2 regions of the Pseudoalteromonas sp. CST2 genome follow, and region 1 is predicted to be linked to the other one. Evidence: riboswitches for the same ligand, from Rfam matches in the RefSeq annotation. Region 1 holds a riboswitch; the other holds the start of a gene.
The links. Region 1 has a riboswitch for cobalamin ahead of PSH41_RS13630 (TonB-dependent receptor domain-containing protein). Riboswitches for the same ligand answer to the same signal wherever they lie in the genome.
Positions count from the first base shown of each region.

Region 2: linked by a shared signal. The riboswitch ahead of PSH41_RS09685 (ABC transporter ATP-binding protein) and the one ahead of PSH41_RS13630 (TonB-dependent receptor domain-containing protein) in region 1 are both predicted to bind cobalamin.

Region 1 covers NZ_JAQREO010000010.1:94,270-102,470, reverse strand. The annotation lists gene PSH41_RS13640 (YajQ family cyclic di-GMP-binding protein) at 1-187, shown strand, start outside; gene PSH41_RS13635 (ABC transporter substrate-binding protein) at 455-1,237, shown strand; cobalamin riboswitch at 1,305-1,474, shown strand; gene PSH41_RS13630 (TonB-dependent receptor domain-containing protein) at 1,524-3,353, shown strand; gene msrA (peptide-methionine (S)-S-oxide reductase MsrA) at 3,598-4,134, opposite strand; gene PSH41_RS13620 (efflux RND transporter permease subunit) at 4,224-7,331, opposite strand; gene PSH41_RS13615 (efflux RND transporter periplasmic adaptor subunit) at 7,335-8,201, opposite strand, start outside.
Region 2 covers NZ_JAQREO010000005.1:274,211-282,411, forward strand. The annotation lists gene PSH41_RS09675 (LysR family transcriptional regulator) at 75-944, shown strand; gene PSH41_RS09680 (porin) at 1,143-2,075, shown strand; cobalamin riboswitch at 2,174-2,305, shown strand; gene PSH41_RS09685 (ABC transporter ATP-binding protein) at 2,374-3,183, shown strand; gene PSH41_RS09690 (FecCD family ABC transporter permease) at 3,188-4,192, shown strand; gene PSH41_RS09695 (cobyric acid synthase) at 4,198-5,688, shown strand; gene cobO (cob(I)yrinic acid a,c-diamide adenosyltransferase) at 5,672-6,271, shown strand; gene PSH41_RS09705 (cobalamin-binding protein) at 6,271-7,131, shown strand; gene ung (uracil-DNA glycosylase) at 7,128-7,790, shown strand; gene PSH41_RS09715 (DUF3545 family protein) at 7,971-8,159, opposite strand.

The DNA of each region.
Region 1 (8,201 bases):
TGAGAAAGACATGGCTAAAAAAGTAGTTAAAGCCATTAAAGACTCAAAAGTAAAAGTACAAGCTGCTATTCAAGGTGAAGAAGTACGTGTAACGGGTAAAAAGCGTGACGATTTACAAGCCGCTATGCAAGTCGTTCGCACTGCAGATTTAGGTCAGCCTTTCCAGTTTAAAAACTTTCGCGATTAATTAGCTAAGTGTCTTTAGTATTTTAAAGTGAAAATTTAAATGTGTGGTTATTGAATATATTAGCCACACATTTTACCCCGCCCTAATTACAGCCTTTACTTACTCGCAAGCCTAAACCCCTTTTACCTACGTAAAATTACTCTACTGTTATTCCATATTCTTTTAACGTTATTTAAATGCATTATTAAATCTGCTTATCACGCAGTTGCGTATATTAGGCTATTCTTAATATCAATATTACTTAATAGCGACTGTTAAAGGCTTTAAATGCTTAAGTTTCTTGTTTTTATAATTATTATTGCGTGCAGTAAGTTTAGCTTTGCCAAGCCAATAAATGTAGATGTGTTGGTAGAGGACGGTTACTTTCCAATTATTATTAATGCCGAAAAAGAGCAAGGGTTAGCGCCTGAGTTTGTAAAAATACTCAATGACTCTCAAAGCGAATATAAATTTACTCTTAACTCTTTGCCTGTAAAAAGGCTCAAAAAGTGGGTCGAATGGGGGGAATTCGACATGTTGTTTTTAATGGCTATGCAATGGGTGCCTGAAGTAGCAAGAAGTGCCTTACAGGAAACGAGCTTTTATGTTATTGCTAAAAATGAGTTGTATACGCTGGCACAAAACGCCCAAAAGCAAAGCTATTTCGATGACTTACATGCTTTAACAAAAGCGGGAGTATTGGGGTATTCCTATCGTTTTGCTGATTTTAAAACCGATGCACAGTATTTAAGTGATGAACACCAAGTTAGTTTAACAATCGATGAGTTTAACGTTGTTAAAATGCTGCTATTAAAGCGTGCCGATGTAGGGGTGTTAAATAACATAGCTTATCAATACTTTAAAAAGAACAACATTTTTAATATGAACCTGCTTTATAAGAGTAATACCCCAGATGCTATATACGATACTCATTTTTTAGTTAATCCTGCGCGCAGTAAAATTACGGTAAAACAAATGGATAAGCTTTTAAATTCGCCTGAAATAAAACCTAAAATCACAGCGCTTTTAAGTTTATACGGCGTAACATCCAGCTTTACTGAAAATAAATAATTTAACCTTTAGCTATATAGACGTCCGTTGACATTTGTAAACAAACTGCTCACAATAACCGCCTATTTTCAAGGTGCTTGCTGGTTGCTAAATACAGGGTTTAAAGTATTAAAACTAACAGCGAGATAATCGGGAAGTTGGTGCGCCTTTATGACAAAAGCAATCCCAACACTGCCCCCGCAACGGTAAAGTATTAACGCATTTATGTGTTTACTGAGTCCGGAGACCGGCCTTGAAGTAATCTTACTTACTTAAATCTTTGCGGTGGGCAAAGATAGGGAACATCATGCTAAATAAAACAACTCTTGGCGTTGCTATCTCGGCTGCGCTGTCTTTTTCTGTATCTGCTGCACAAAGCCCAATTGAAAAAATCACTGTTACCGCTAATAAATTTGAACAATCAATAAATAATGTTTTAGCGAGCGTTAATGTAATTGAACGCTCCGAAATAGATGCAAGCAATGTACGCGATTTACCAACCTTACTAAGCACACAGGTGGGTTTTCAAATTAATTCTAATGGTGGCTTTGGCCAAACGTCGGGCGTGTCTTTACGTGGTACAGGTTCTGGCGATACGCTAATTTTAATTGATGGTGTACGCACGGGCTCAGCCACGCTAGGACAAAAAGCATTAAGTAACGTGCCGCTAAATAGTATTGAGCGAATAGAGATCGTAAAAGGCTCGCGTGCAGCTGTGTATGGCTCAGATGCATTAGCTGGGGTTATTAATATAATAACGCGTGAAGCGAGCAATGTATCACTTGATGCCACATTTGGCTCTAACGCTTATCAAAACTATCAGCTTGCAGGTTCAGTAAAATCAAATGAAGTGGTTAGCGCATTTAATGCAGGCTTTGAAAAAACCGATGGTTTTGATGCATTACAAGGTATAGCGCCCGATGACGACAGCTATGAAAATAAAAACGTAGGCTTTAAAGTAAACTATACAGATGCACACTACGGAAACTTTAAGCTACTAGGCCAGTACAGCGAAGGCTACGCGGACTACGATAGCAGCTTTAGCCCGGCTACGAGCACGGTTGAAAGAGGGGACTTTAAAAACTATCAACTGTCGGCGCAGTGGAGCAAAAACTACACTAACCAATCTCATGCTATAGATGTTGCTTTTGCAACCGATGATTCTGACAGCACATATGTGGACTCTTTTACCGGCGGGCCATTAACCAGTACATTTGTTACTAAGCGCTCGCAAGTAGATTACAGCGGCCAATACCGCTTAACAAATGCGCTTAATATTAGCGGCGGCGTTAATTGGTATATCGATGATGTATCGCAAAGCTCGCAAGCATTTGATGAGGATAGCCGCGATGTATTAGCAGTGTTTGTTGGGGCTTATTACGACACCGACACTGTGCTTGCCAATTTAACTCTTCGCCAAGACGACGATGAACAGTTTGGTGATGAAACAACCTATACTGCGGCGGCTGGTTATCATTTATCTGAAAATTCAACATTTAGAATTAGTCAAAGCACAGGTTTTAAAGCGCCAACATTTAACGATTTATACTACCCAAATTTTGGTAATCCAGATCTCCAACCTGAAAAATCAATAAACCGCGAGCTTGGTGTAAATGTTAATTTTGACAGTGCACAAGTCGATTTTGCAATTTTTAGAAACGACATCGAAGATAAAATTGATTACGATGAAAACTTTGCGTTAGCTAATATAAACGAAGCTCGCTATGAAGGGGTTGAGTTTAGCCTTACACAACAAATTTTAGGGTTTGATAGCCACTTTAATTTTGCATATTTAAGTGCCGAAAACAAAGAAACCGGCGATGAGCTACGCAATGTTGCCAAGCGGACTGTTAATTGGGAGCTCGCAAAGCAATTTGGTGATTTTGATGCTCGCATTGATATGCAATACCGCAGTGATCGCGAGGGGGCAGTAACGCGCCTAGGATCGTATACACTTTGGAACCTAGCGGGTAACTATCATGTAAACGATAATATTGAGCTGTCGCTGCGTGTAGAGAACCTATTTGACAGAGATTACAATGTGGTTGACTCAAGAGCTGACTTTATAAGCGGTGAAGTATATTACTACAACACCCCAGAGCGCCGCTTTTTTGTAGGTGCAAGCTATCAGTTTTAATAGCGTTTTTTAATATACAAAAGCCCGATTTATATCGGGCTTTTTAATGTGTATTTATACCAATTCGCATTAATACTTAATCATTTTCAGGGGCTAAATGTGTCGCTATCTGCGTTAAAAAATTCTCATTTAGAACAACTAAATAGTGAATTTTTGCCTTGCTATCAACACGTTTATCCATCCTCAAAATAGATCACTTAATTATGCGGATTGGTATTAGAATTATTTTAACAACGCAAATTAGCTAGTCAGCTAAAAACTCTTTAAATAAAGTTTCAAACTTGTGTAATTTAGGCGCAATCAAAATACTACAGTAACCCTGCTGTGGGTTTTCGTTGTAGTAATCTTGATGATAATGCTCTGCTGGGTAATATGTGGTAGCAGGGCTAACCTCTGTCACTATTGGCTCGCTAATATGGTTTTGTAACTGGGCTATCGTCTCATTGGTTTGATTTAATTGCGCATCGTTGTGGTAATAAACAACACTTCTATACTGTGTGCCAATATCGTTACCTTGGCGATTTAATTGCGTGGCATCGTGTAACGTAAAAAACATGCTAAGCAGTGTTTCAAAACTCACTACAGCGCTGTCAAATTCCAGTTGCACAACCTCAGCATGGCCTGTTGTACCAGAGCAGACCGATTTATACGTGGGGTTGTCGGTATGGCCGCCGGTGTAACCTGAGCTTACGTTTAGTACACCTTTTACTCGTCTGAATGCAGCGTCTATACACCAAAAACAGCCTCCACCAAATGTTGCTAGTTGTGTTGATGTGCTCATAAGTTGTCCTAATTATGTATGTTACAGTATTAAGGCGAGCATAAATTGAATGCGCCGTAACAGCAAGTTACGGCGCAGTGTAAGCTCAGTTAAATTTCTTCGCTGTCTTTTAACGGGTGAGAGTCGGCTTGCTTATTTAATTTTTGCTGTAAGAACTCTGGCGACTGTGTGTTGCGGGCTAGGGCATAATACGCCGCAGGCACAACATAAAGCGTTAGCAATGTTGATACAATAACCCCTGTAAATACCACCACACCAATTACCATGCGGCTCTCTGCGCCTGGGCCTGATGCCAATACTAAAGGCACTGCGCTCATTACCGTAGTCAGAGAGGTCATTATTATTGGGCGCAGGCGCTGAGTGGCCGCTTGCAAAATAGCCTCGCTAAATTCTACGCCTTTATCACGCAGTTGGTTGGTAAATTCGACTATTAAAATACCATTTTTAGCGCTTAAACCTATCAGCATTACAATACCAATTTGGCTATAAATATTAAGCGTTAAGCCGGTTGCCCATAGGCCAAACATGGCGCCCATTAGGCCAAGCGGTACCGTTAGCATAATGACAAACGGGTGCATAAAGCTTTCAAATTGCGCTGCTAAAACTAAAAAGGTTACAGTTAGGGCAAGCACAAATACATAGGTCATGGCCGATGCGCCTTCGTAATATAATTGTGATTCACCTTTATAATCTACAGCGCCGTCAATGTCGTTTTCTTCTGCAGCTACTTTGTTTAAAAAGTTAAGTGCTTGTTCCAGTGTATAACCGTCCGCAAGGTTAGCGCTTAGTGTGATGGCACGCATTCGGTTATAACGATTTAAGCGCGATGCTGTGGCCTCTTCTTTTAAGCTTATAAGGCTATCTAGTGGGACCAGCTCACCACTGCGTGATTTAAGGTAAATATTTGAAATGTCAGTAGGGTTTGTAAAGTCTTGTTTAGTGCCTTTTAAAATTACATCGTATTCTTCACCACGGTCAATAAAGGTGGTAACACGGCGCTGTCCTAACATGGTTTCAAGCGTGGTACCTACATCTGATACCGATACACCTAAATCGGCGGCTTTGTTTTTATCTATGCTGACTAAAAATTGTGGAAAGGTTTCTTTATAGTCGTGATCGATTCTTACCAAGCCTGGATTTTTTTCTGCGCGCTCTATAATGCGGTCGCGCCAATCAGCAAGTTGCTCGTAATCGTTACCTTGTAGTACAAACTCAATCGGGCGAGAAGAGCCACCACCGCCAATACCACGGCGCATAATAGCAAAGGCACGTACGTCAGTTACTTCGGTCATTTTGGCGCTTATTTCGTCCATAACTTCCCAGGTAGAACGCTTGCGCTTATCCCAATCGGCCATGCCAACGATAGCAACACCACCACTGCCGCCCCAGCCCGGTACGCGCACTAAAACACGGCTTAATTCGCCAGCTTCTGAGTAAGGAAGCAGGCGCCCTTCTATTTTGGCCATGTTGGCAGCGTTATTTTCATAACTTGCGCCTTCAGGGCCGCTCATCATAATAAAAAAGGTACCGCGGTCTTCTTTTGGCGTAAGCTCAGAAGGCACTTGTAAAAACAACGAGTAGCTAACAAAACCAGCAAGTACTAGGCTTATCATTAAGCCCCATTTTTTGGTCATATTTGAGGTAAGCGATTGGCGGTAACTGTTTTCAACTTTGCTAAAAACACGGTCCATCCATTGGCTAAATTTACTTTCTTTTTCTGACGCTTTTAAAACTTTAGAGCACAGCGCCGGCGAGAGGGTAAGGGCGGTAATACTAGAGAAAAACACCGCGGCACTTACAGCCATTGCAAACTCTGTAAACAAGGCGCCAATTCGGCCATCCATAAATACTAAAGGTACAAACACCGAAATAAGCACAAGCGTTGTCGCAATAATTGCAAAGCCTACTTCGCGGGCACCTCTAAAGGCTGCTAATAAGGGAGGCTCGCCAAGCTCAATACGACGGTGAATATTTTCAAGCATCACAATGGCGTCATCTACGACCAAACCAATTGCTAATACCAGCGCAAGTAAGGTTAATAAGTTGATTGAATAACCCATGGCAAGTAAAAACATAAAGCTGCCAACAAGTGCTACAGGCACAGTAACGGCGGGGATAAGCGTAGCGCGAATATTACCTAAAAAGATAAATATTATTAACACTACTAATCCCATAGAAATGGCAAGCGTGCTATATACTTCGTTGATTGATTCTTTAATAAAAATAGACGAATCGTAGCTGTCTTGAATAGTGGTGCCCTCTGGCAAATTACGTTTTATTTTTTCAAGTTCACTGCGGGCGTTGTCTACTACTGTTAAGGTGTTTGCTTTAGCTTGCTTTACTATGCCAAGGCCAATCATGTTACGGCCGTTGCCACGGAACAGGCTTTCATCGTCGGCGGCTTCTAAATGTACATCGGCAACTTCACCTAAACGCACAAGGTAGCCGTCTTCACCGCGTTTAATAACTAAGTTTTGAAAATCACGTTGGTCTTTATAGCTACGCGCTGTACGTACGGTAAAATCGCGGTCGATAGATTCAATTTCACCTGCTGGTAGCTCTACGTTTTCACTGCGTAGGGTGTTTTCGATATCACTTGAAGTGATCCCACGAGCAGCCATGGCTTGGCGGTTTAGCCAAATTTTCATGGCGTATTGGCGCTCACCACCAATACGTACATTTGAAACGCCATCTACAACGGCTAATCGGTCGACAATAAAGCGCTGTGCATAATCGCTCAATTGCAGCGAGTTCATGGTTTCACTGTTAAGTACAAACCAGGCTATAGGGCTCTCGTCGCTGTTTGACTTAGATACCTCTGGTGGGCGTACTTGCTCTGGTAGGTTATCTAGTGCGCGGGCAACTCGCTCTCGTACATCGTTTGAGGCTGCGTCAATATCACGGCTTATATCAAACTCAATAACGATATTAGAGCGCCCATTTCTGCTTGAAGAATTAATACTTTTAATGCCTTCAATACCCGATATCCGGTTTTCTAATATTTGTGTTATTTTTGTCTCGACTATTTCTGCCGAAGCACCAGTGTAGTCAGTACTAATACTAACAATAGGGGTTTCAATATCTGGGTATTCTCTAAGTGGTAGCATCGAAAAAGCCACCAAGCCAAATGTTAGCAGTAGTAAGTTTATTACTATGGCAAAAACAGGGCGTTTAACACTCGTATCTGTAATTTTCACCGATTAACCCTCAACACTTACTTTGCTACCAGGGCGAATTTTAATAATGCCTTCGGTAATCACTTGCTCGCCATCGCTAAGGCCTTCATCAATCGCTACCCAGCCGTTATTTCTGCCTGCAACATGTACTTCTACCTTATTGGCAATACCCTCTTTTACTTGGTATATAAAATGTTTATCTTGCAGTGGGATCACGGCTTTTTCTGGCACCATAAGCGCCTGATTACTACTAAGCTCCAGAGCGGTGTTTAAAAGCATACCAGGGCGCAATAACCCGGATTTATTAGCAAAGCTTGCGGTTACTTCAACACTGCGAGTAATCGAGTCGATACGAGAACTAATATGGGTCACTTTGCCGGTAAAAGTGCGCCCTGGGTAGGCATCGTTTTGAGTATGTACTTTCATGCCTAGGTTAAGTTGAGATAAATATTTTTCAGGGACTTTAAAGTCAACTTTTATAATACTAATATCATCAAGCGTTGTAATAATTGTATCGCTACTTACATAAGCACCAACCGACACTTCTCGTTTGCCTAATAAGCCAGAAAACGGCGCGGTAATTAGCATTTCATCAAGTTTGGTTTTAGCGCTTTCTAGTTGGGCTTGCGTGGCATCTACGCGAGAAAGCTGCTCTTCTAATAATGATTTAGCGGTAGATTGCGTACGAGAAAGCTCAGTAAGGCGGCTTAACTGACGTTTTTCTTCTTTTAAGTTAATGCCTAGCTCTTTTACAGCGTATTGTTCTTGCTGATTTTGCAGCTGCACAAGGCGTTGGCCTTTACTTACTAAGTCGCCATCTTCAAAATATATGTGTGTAACATAATCGCTTTGTGCGCTTTTTATATAAATTGCTTGGTTTGCGCGTGCACT
Region 2 (8,201 bases), on a different contig from region 1:
CCTGTTTATTGCTGGAGTATGATGCAAGTTTGACAATTTATTAAACAAGTTATTTTTATCGTGAGGATAAAAAATTGGATATAGATTTATTAAAAACATTTGTAGAGGTTGTGCGCACGCGTCACTTTGGTAAAGCGGCCGAAAACCTGTATATCACTCAATCGGCAGTAAGCTTTCGAATTCGCCAATTAGAGCAGGGGTTGGGTGTAAACTTGTTTATTCGCCAGCGTAACAATATTCAATTAACGGCGCCAGGAGAGCGATTGCTTCCGCACGCTAAAATGATCATCACCGGCATGCAGCGTGCCAAAGTCGATGTAGCACTTGCCGATAACATGCACAAGCAAATAAGTTTAGCGGGTACACCTAATATATGGGATGCGTTTTTACAATTTGGCATTACTAATATTGTGTCGGCTATGCCTGGGGTCTCGTTGGTCGCAGAGGTTAAAGCCCAACAAGAAAGCACGCGGTTATTATTAGAGCGTACGCTTGATTTAGCCATTTTATTTGACCCCCCTAAAGTAGACGAGCTTGTGGTTGAGCGAATTTGCGAGCTGCCAATTATTCCGGTTAGTGGCTATGACACGGCCACTAACGAGAACTTTTTTGATAACCAATATGTATATGTTGATTGGGGTACTACGTTTTCACTATGGCATGCGCGCCAATTTACCGGTAAAACGCCGCCTTATTTTAGAACCAGTACGGGACGTATTGCCCTTGATTTAATTCTTCAGTGTGGCGGCAGTGCGTTTATCCCCGAGGTACTTGTTGAATCTCACCTAGAAAAGGGTGAGCTGTTTCATGTAAAAGACGTAGAACATACTTCGCGTGATATTTTTGTGGCCTACCACAGAGACAACGAACAAAAAGAGCTAATAGAAACCCTGATTAACTTATTACCTAAAATAAATGCTTATCAGCCTGTTGATGAACACTAAATACCGACTATGATTTTTAATGAGGTTGAATAGGTACAATTTTGTTTATTAAATATTCATGTCGGTTTGTTTTCAGAATTTAGACACTTTTATTAAAATAAAAAGACAAAAATGTTTCCTTTGTAATATATCTGTCATTTAACGGTGACAAACTGCAGCTGTTTTAAAAATTAGTCTTGTGATTATCGAGGAAATAACATGAATTTTGTAAAATCGAGCTTATGTGTTGCACTAGTAAGTGGTTTATCTTTTAGCGCGTTTGCAGAGGTTGATGTATACGGTAAAGCGAATGTTACTGTGCAATCGTCTGATGATGGCGAAGGGTCTTTCACTGAAATTAAAAGTAATGCATCTCGCTTTGGACTAAAAGGGTCTGAAAAGATTACTGATGGATTAGAAGCGGTTTATAAGTTTGAGTTTCAAGTTGATGTATCTGATGCTGACTCTAAAGGTGATAACGACGACAATATTTCTGCACGTAACCAGTATGTAGGTTTAAAAGGTGCATATGGTCAAGTTGTTGTGGGTCGTAACGATACAGCGCTTAAACAATCGCAAGGTAAGTTAGATTTATTTAATGACCTTGAAGGCGATATTAAAAATGTCTTTAAAGGTGAAAACCGCCTAGGTGATTCAATCACTTATACATCTAAAAGCTACGAAGGCTTTAAAGTACTTGCTACATTTGTTGCCGAAGATGACGTAGATGCAGATAACGGCTATTCAATGGCGGTTACCTACGGTGACTCTGCACTTAAAAAGAGTGCGGTATACGCCTCGGTTGCAGCCGATAGCGAAGTAAATGGCTACGATGTAGTGCGTGCGTCAATTCAAGGTAAAGTAGAGAGCTTTAAATTAGGCGCTATGTACCAAACTCAAGAAAAAGTAGACGGTAGCGCAGAAGCTGACGGCTATTTATTAAACGCAGCCTACAGCATGGGCAAAAACACGTTTAAAGTGCAATACCAAGCAATGGACTTTGATGACAGCGACGACAAAACGGCAGTTTCTGTAGGTGTTGATCATAAGTTTAATAAAAACATTAAAGTATTTGGTTTTTACTCAAGCTTTGATATGGACAACAATGTTGACCAAGACTACGTTGGCCTAGGTATGGAATACAAGTTTTAAGCGTTGCTTAAACACTCCCTTTATTAACCGCGCTCTAATGAGCGCGGTTTTTTTTGCTTTAAATTATTTACTTACCCGCCCATAATAGACCCTCATTTGGAATGGGGTGAAATTCCTCAACTATTCCCGTAACTGTAATTAGCACCACGCTTTAAGTCAGATACAAATGAGACATATCAATCAGCATGAGAAGTTCTAGATTGGTATACTTTTTTAACGAGCGGGTAAACTCATTTTTATTGATGCACTAGTCTTTTAGCTGTGTGTTAGTGAGTGCACGCTTTCCAAGGACTCACTTTTGCAAACTACATTAGCGCCAAATACACCCTTATTAAACGTTCAAAATGTGTCGTGGGAAGTCGATGATCACGCCATTTTAAACAATATTAATTTACACATAGCTAAGGGTAAGTTTATTGGGTTAATTGGCCCAAATGGGGCGGGTAAGTCGAGCTTACTGCGCTGTTTGTATCGCTTTAATAAACCGACCGCTGGTAACGTTACCTTTAATCAGCAGGATATTTGGCAGCTTAAAAGTGAAGACTACGCAAAATATGTTGCTGTAGTTCTACAAGAAACGCCTGCGCAATTTAACCTAACATTATTTGATGTGGTTGCCCTTGGGCTTACACCTCATAAGTCATTATTTAGCGCCACCACCCACAGCGACAAACAAAAAATTACACAGGCAATAAAAACCGTAGGGCTTGAGCAACAGTGTAAGCAAAGTTTTGAATCGCTTTCGGGGGGCGAAAAGCAACGTGCATTGATTGCCCGCGCTATAGTGCAGCAACCGCAATTACTCATCATGGATGAGCCAACTAGCCATTTAGATGTTAAATATCAAATACAAGTGATGGAACTGGCAAAATCGCTAGGGGTCACTGTGTTTGCCTCATTTCATGATTTAAATTTAGCAGCCGCTATGTGCGATGAGCTGGTGGTTATTAATAAAGGTAAAATAACACATACAGGTTCGCCTGAGCAGGTACTTAGTGAGGACATGCTAGCGGATGTTTTTGGGGTATGTGCGCGCGTAACTAGCCACCCTCAGCGCACAGATAATGGCCAAACTATTCCTCATATTACTTACTTTTATGGCTATTAATTAAATGGATATAACAAAAATAAACCAGTGGACAATATTTATAGCAGCCGTGTTAATTGCACTGAGCAGCCTTTTTAGCGCACTGAGTTTTGGCGCCGCAGATACGCCGTTAAGTGATGTGCTCACAGGGGTTTTATCTGCAGGAGAGGGCTCGTTTAACGCGCGTATTATTTATGAGCTTAGGTTACCTCGTACCTTACTTGCCTTTATGGCGGGCGCAGGTTTGGCTATTGCAGGGCTTATTTTACAAACGGTTACTCGTAACCCGCTCGCTGATCCGTATTTATTTGGCATATCGTCAGGCGCGTCGTTTGGGGTAGTACTGCTTATGGCCGTTGCGAGTATTAGTGCAGGGTTTATGTTATCGGCTGCTGCCTTATTAGGGAGCTTTTTAGCAATGGGCTTATTGATACTTATTGCTGGGCGGCAAAAAAGGTCGCAAGTAGAGTCTATGTTGCTAGCGGGGGTAGCGCTGTCATTTTTATTTAGCGCATTTACAAGTTTATTGCTGTATTGGAGTGACCCGCAAGCAGTGGCTGGTATTTTGTTTTGGACGTTAGGCAGCTTTGCCCGCGCACAATGGGCCACGTTATGGTTGCCATGCGTGGTTATAGTGGTGTGTATTAGCTTTATGCTGAGCTTTAAAAGGCAGTTAAATGCGCTGCTTCTTGGCGATGAAAGCGCGATAACGCTTGGGGTCCGTGTGCACCGTTTTAGAATTTTAATGCTGGTATTGAGCTCGTTAATAACGGCCGTGCTGGTGGCCCTATGTGGCGGTATTGGTTTTGTAGGTTTAATGGTGCCGCACATAGTGCGCTTTTTTATATCTCAGGGCAGTACTGCTGGCTTACTAATTACCAGCTTAGTGGGCGGCACGTTTATGGTGTGGGTTGACGTGCTTTCGCGCTCATTACTTAAAAATCAAGAGCTCCCTGTAGGGGTGATCACAGCAGCTATGGGTAGCGTATTTTTTTTAAGCTTACTCTTTTTTAGAAAAACAAAGGCATAGTGCTGATGAAAACCTTAATGATTCAGGGCACTACGTCGGATGCCGGAAAAAGCACCTTAGTCGCTGCGCTTTGCAGAGTGTTTGCAAAGCGAGGTATAAAGGTCGCGCCTTTTAAACCGCAAAATATGGCGCTTAATAGCGCGGTTACAAAAGAGGGGGGCGAAATAGGCCGTGCGCAAGCTTTGCAATCCATAGCCGCTAAAGTAGAGCCTCAAAACGACTTTAACCCCATATTGCTCAAACCAAATAGTGATACGGGCGCACAAGTCATTATACATGGAAAAGCCATTAGTAATATGGAGGCAGGGGCGTATCATAACTATAAACAGGTTGCGATGGATGCAGTGCTTGCCTCGCATAAACGCCTAGCAAAGCAGTTTGATTTATTATTGGTTGAGGGCGCAGGCAGCCCCGCAGAAATAAACCTACGCGAGAACGACATTGCCAATATGGGTTACGCAGAAGCGGTAGATTGCCCCGTCATTATTATTGCCGATATAGACAAAGGCGGTGTGTTTGCGCATTTAGTGGGCACACTTGCGCTATTAAGCGAATCCGAGCAAGCGCGCGTAAAAGGCTTTGTTATAAACCGCTTTAGAGGCGATATAAGCTTGCTACAAAGTGGGCTAGATTGGCTTGAGCGCTACACAAAAAAACCAGTGCTTGGAGTGCTGCCTTATTTGCATGATTTAGCACTTGATGCCGAAGATGCTGTAGCAATAGATAACACGGTGACGACTGCCACCATTAATATAGCCGTGCTTTTATTGCCGCATATTAGTAACCATACCGATTTTGATGCATTGCGGCTGCACCCAAATATTAATATAAATTATGTACGCCACACACACGCGATCCCACCGGTTGATCTGATTATTATTCCCGGCAGTAAAAACGTGCTGGGTGATTTAAGTTTTGTAAAAAATGAAGGCTGGGATACGCAAATAAAGCGGCACTTACGCTATGGTGGCAAAGTATTGGGTATCTGTGGTGGTATGCAAATGTTGGGAAATAGCATTGCTGATCCGATGGGGGTTGAATCGTCATTAAATCGTGTTAAAGGCCTTGCATTAAGTGACTTTGATACCACTCTAAGCACCCAAAAAGTACTCACTAAAGTAACGGCGGCTATGCAGTTAAATGATTTGCAAACACCGTGTAGCGGCTACGAAATTCATGCCGGCATTAGTGAAGGCGCAGCACTTGATAAGCCATTTTTAACGTTTAACGCGCACCCTTATGGGTTTGAAAACGATGGCTTTATTAGTGATGATAATGCCATTGCTGGTACTTATTTGCATGGCTTGTTTGATGAACCCGCTGCCACACTGCAAATTTTAAAGTGGGTAAAAAGCGATGCAACCATACAACCTGTGAGTATTGTAGCGCACCGCGAGCAACAACTTGAGCGCTTGGCCACTATGTGCGAGGCGCATTTGAACATACAACACATTATATCGATTTATGAAGGAGATAATAATGACGGATACAAATAACGATAAGCACCAGCAGCGCCAACAAAAAGTAAAAGAGCAGGTAGATGCACGCGTGGCTGCTGCACAAGATGTTAAAGGGATATTTCAGGTAATTACGGGTAATGGTAAAGGTAAATCCACCTCAGGCTTTGGTGTGGTTGCTCGCTGCGTAGGGCATGGTAAAAAAGCCGCTGTTTGTCAGTTCATTAAAGGCACATGGGAGTGTGGAGAGCGTAACTTATTACAAGGCGCAGGGGTTGAATTTGCCGTTATGAATACCGGTTTCACATGGGATACGCAAAACAAAGAAGCCGACACCGCAGCCGCGCAAGCAACATGGCAAGAGTCAAAGCGTATGCTTGCAGATAGCAGTATTGATTTAGTATTACTTGATGAGCTTACCTACATGGTGACTTACGGTTATATTAATTTAGATGAGGTAGTAAACGCGCTAAATAATCGCCCTCCCATGCAATCGGTTATTATTACAGGTCGCGCAGCGCACCGCACGTTAACAGACCTTGCCGATACAGTAAGCGAAGTGCGCAATGTTAAACACGCCTTCGACTCGGGTATAAAAGCACTAGAAGGGTTTGATTACTAATGTATAAAGCGTTTTTTACTGCACTGCTGTTATTGAGTTCAGGGGGCAGTGCCGTGGCCCGTGATACAGCTGCGCCAGATAAACTGCGCGTTGTAGCACTTGCACCGCATATAGTAGAAAACCTATTTGCTATAGGTGCGGGAAGTAATATTGTTGGCACTGTTGATTACGCTGATTACCCAAATGAAGCTAAAAGTATTGAACGCATTGGTGGTTACTATGGTATTTCCCTTGAAAAATTATTAGCGCTAAAACCCGATTTAGTGATTGGTTGGAAAAGCGGTAACCAAAGTGAAGATTTAGAACAAATTAAACGCCTTGGTATAAAAATACATTTAAGTGCTCCCAAAAAAATAGAAGAAGTTGCAAACGAGCTGATTGCTTTTGGAAAATTTACAGGGCGTATTGAGCAAAGTAAGCAAGTAGCAAACGCATTTATTACAAAGCTCAAAAATATTAAAAAGCAGCAGCAAAGCAAAAAAATATTAACTGGTTTTTATCAATTATGGCCAGAGCCAATGATGACGGTAAGTGAAAATACATGGATAAACCAGCTTATTGAAACATGTCATGTAAGCAATGTATTTGCACATAGCCCAACCGACTACCCGCAAATAAGTATTGAAAACGTGGTGATTAAAAAACCACAGATTATTATTATTCCTGATGAACAGGCCGATAAGCCGCAACCGAAAATTAATTGGCAAAAATGGCCAGAAGTCCCCGCTGTAAAACATAACCAATTTATACGTGTAAATGCCGATTTATTACATCGTTTTACACCGCGCATGCTAGATGGACTGGCAAATATGTGTGATAAAATAGATGCATCACGCAAACAAATTAAGAGTATACAATGAGCGATTGGCCAGCCTTTTTAGAGTATGAATTACAGCAACCTTATATGCAGCAAACATTAGATTATGTAGCAAAACGCCGTGTCGAAGGTGTTGCTGTGTACCCACCCAAAGAGCAAGTATTTAGCGCCTTTGAAGCGACAGCCCTTAACAATATTCGCGTGGTTATTTTAGGCCAAGACCCATACCACGGAGAAGGCCAAGCCCATGGCTTATGTTTTTCTGTGTTGCCAGAGGTTAAAAAGTTACCGCCGTCGTTAAAAAATATGTACAAAGAATTGGCAACGGATATTCCCGGTTTTGAAATACCAGACCATGGCTACTTACAAAGCTGGGCAGAGCAGGGCGTGTTTTTACTCAATACAGTACTCACGGTTGAGCAAGGCCAAGCGCACTCGCATAAACATTTAGGGTGGGAGCAATTTACCGATAACGTGATAGCCCATATAAATGCACACTGCAAAGGAGTGGTGTTTATTTTATGGGGCGCTCATGCGCAAAAAAAAGGTAAAAATATTAACAGCGCTCGCCATCATATTTTAAAAGGGCCGCACCCATCGCCGCTTTCTGCGCATCGTGGTTTTTTTGGCTGTAAGCACTTTTCACAAACAAATGAATTGTTACAAGCCCAAGGCGATACGCCCATTAACTGGCAGGTTTAATTGATATATTAAAAAAGGCTTTCGTATTATGAAAGCCTTTTGCTTAGTTATTGAGTATTAATGCCCATGCGCAATAATTATCAATTATTTTGAAGGGGTAAAACCTGGCGTTAGCTTTACTATCGATACGGTTTTCCTGCCGCAAAATAAATTGCCTAATTGAGCGCAATTTGTTTGAAATTAAAAATCTAGCTCATCAATTTCAATGCTGTCTGTAAAAAAGTCTAACTCCTGTAGTTCTTTACGTAACCGTTGTTTGTCTTTTATGGCCTCAATCTCGCGCCACTTTCTTTTTTTATTCTTTTGAGAGGTTTTTCTTGTTGTATCAGGACCTTCTAATATCTCTAATATATCGTTTAGGCTATCCATGACTATCTCCTATTGATTTTAGTGAACCTCGAGAATACCTAT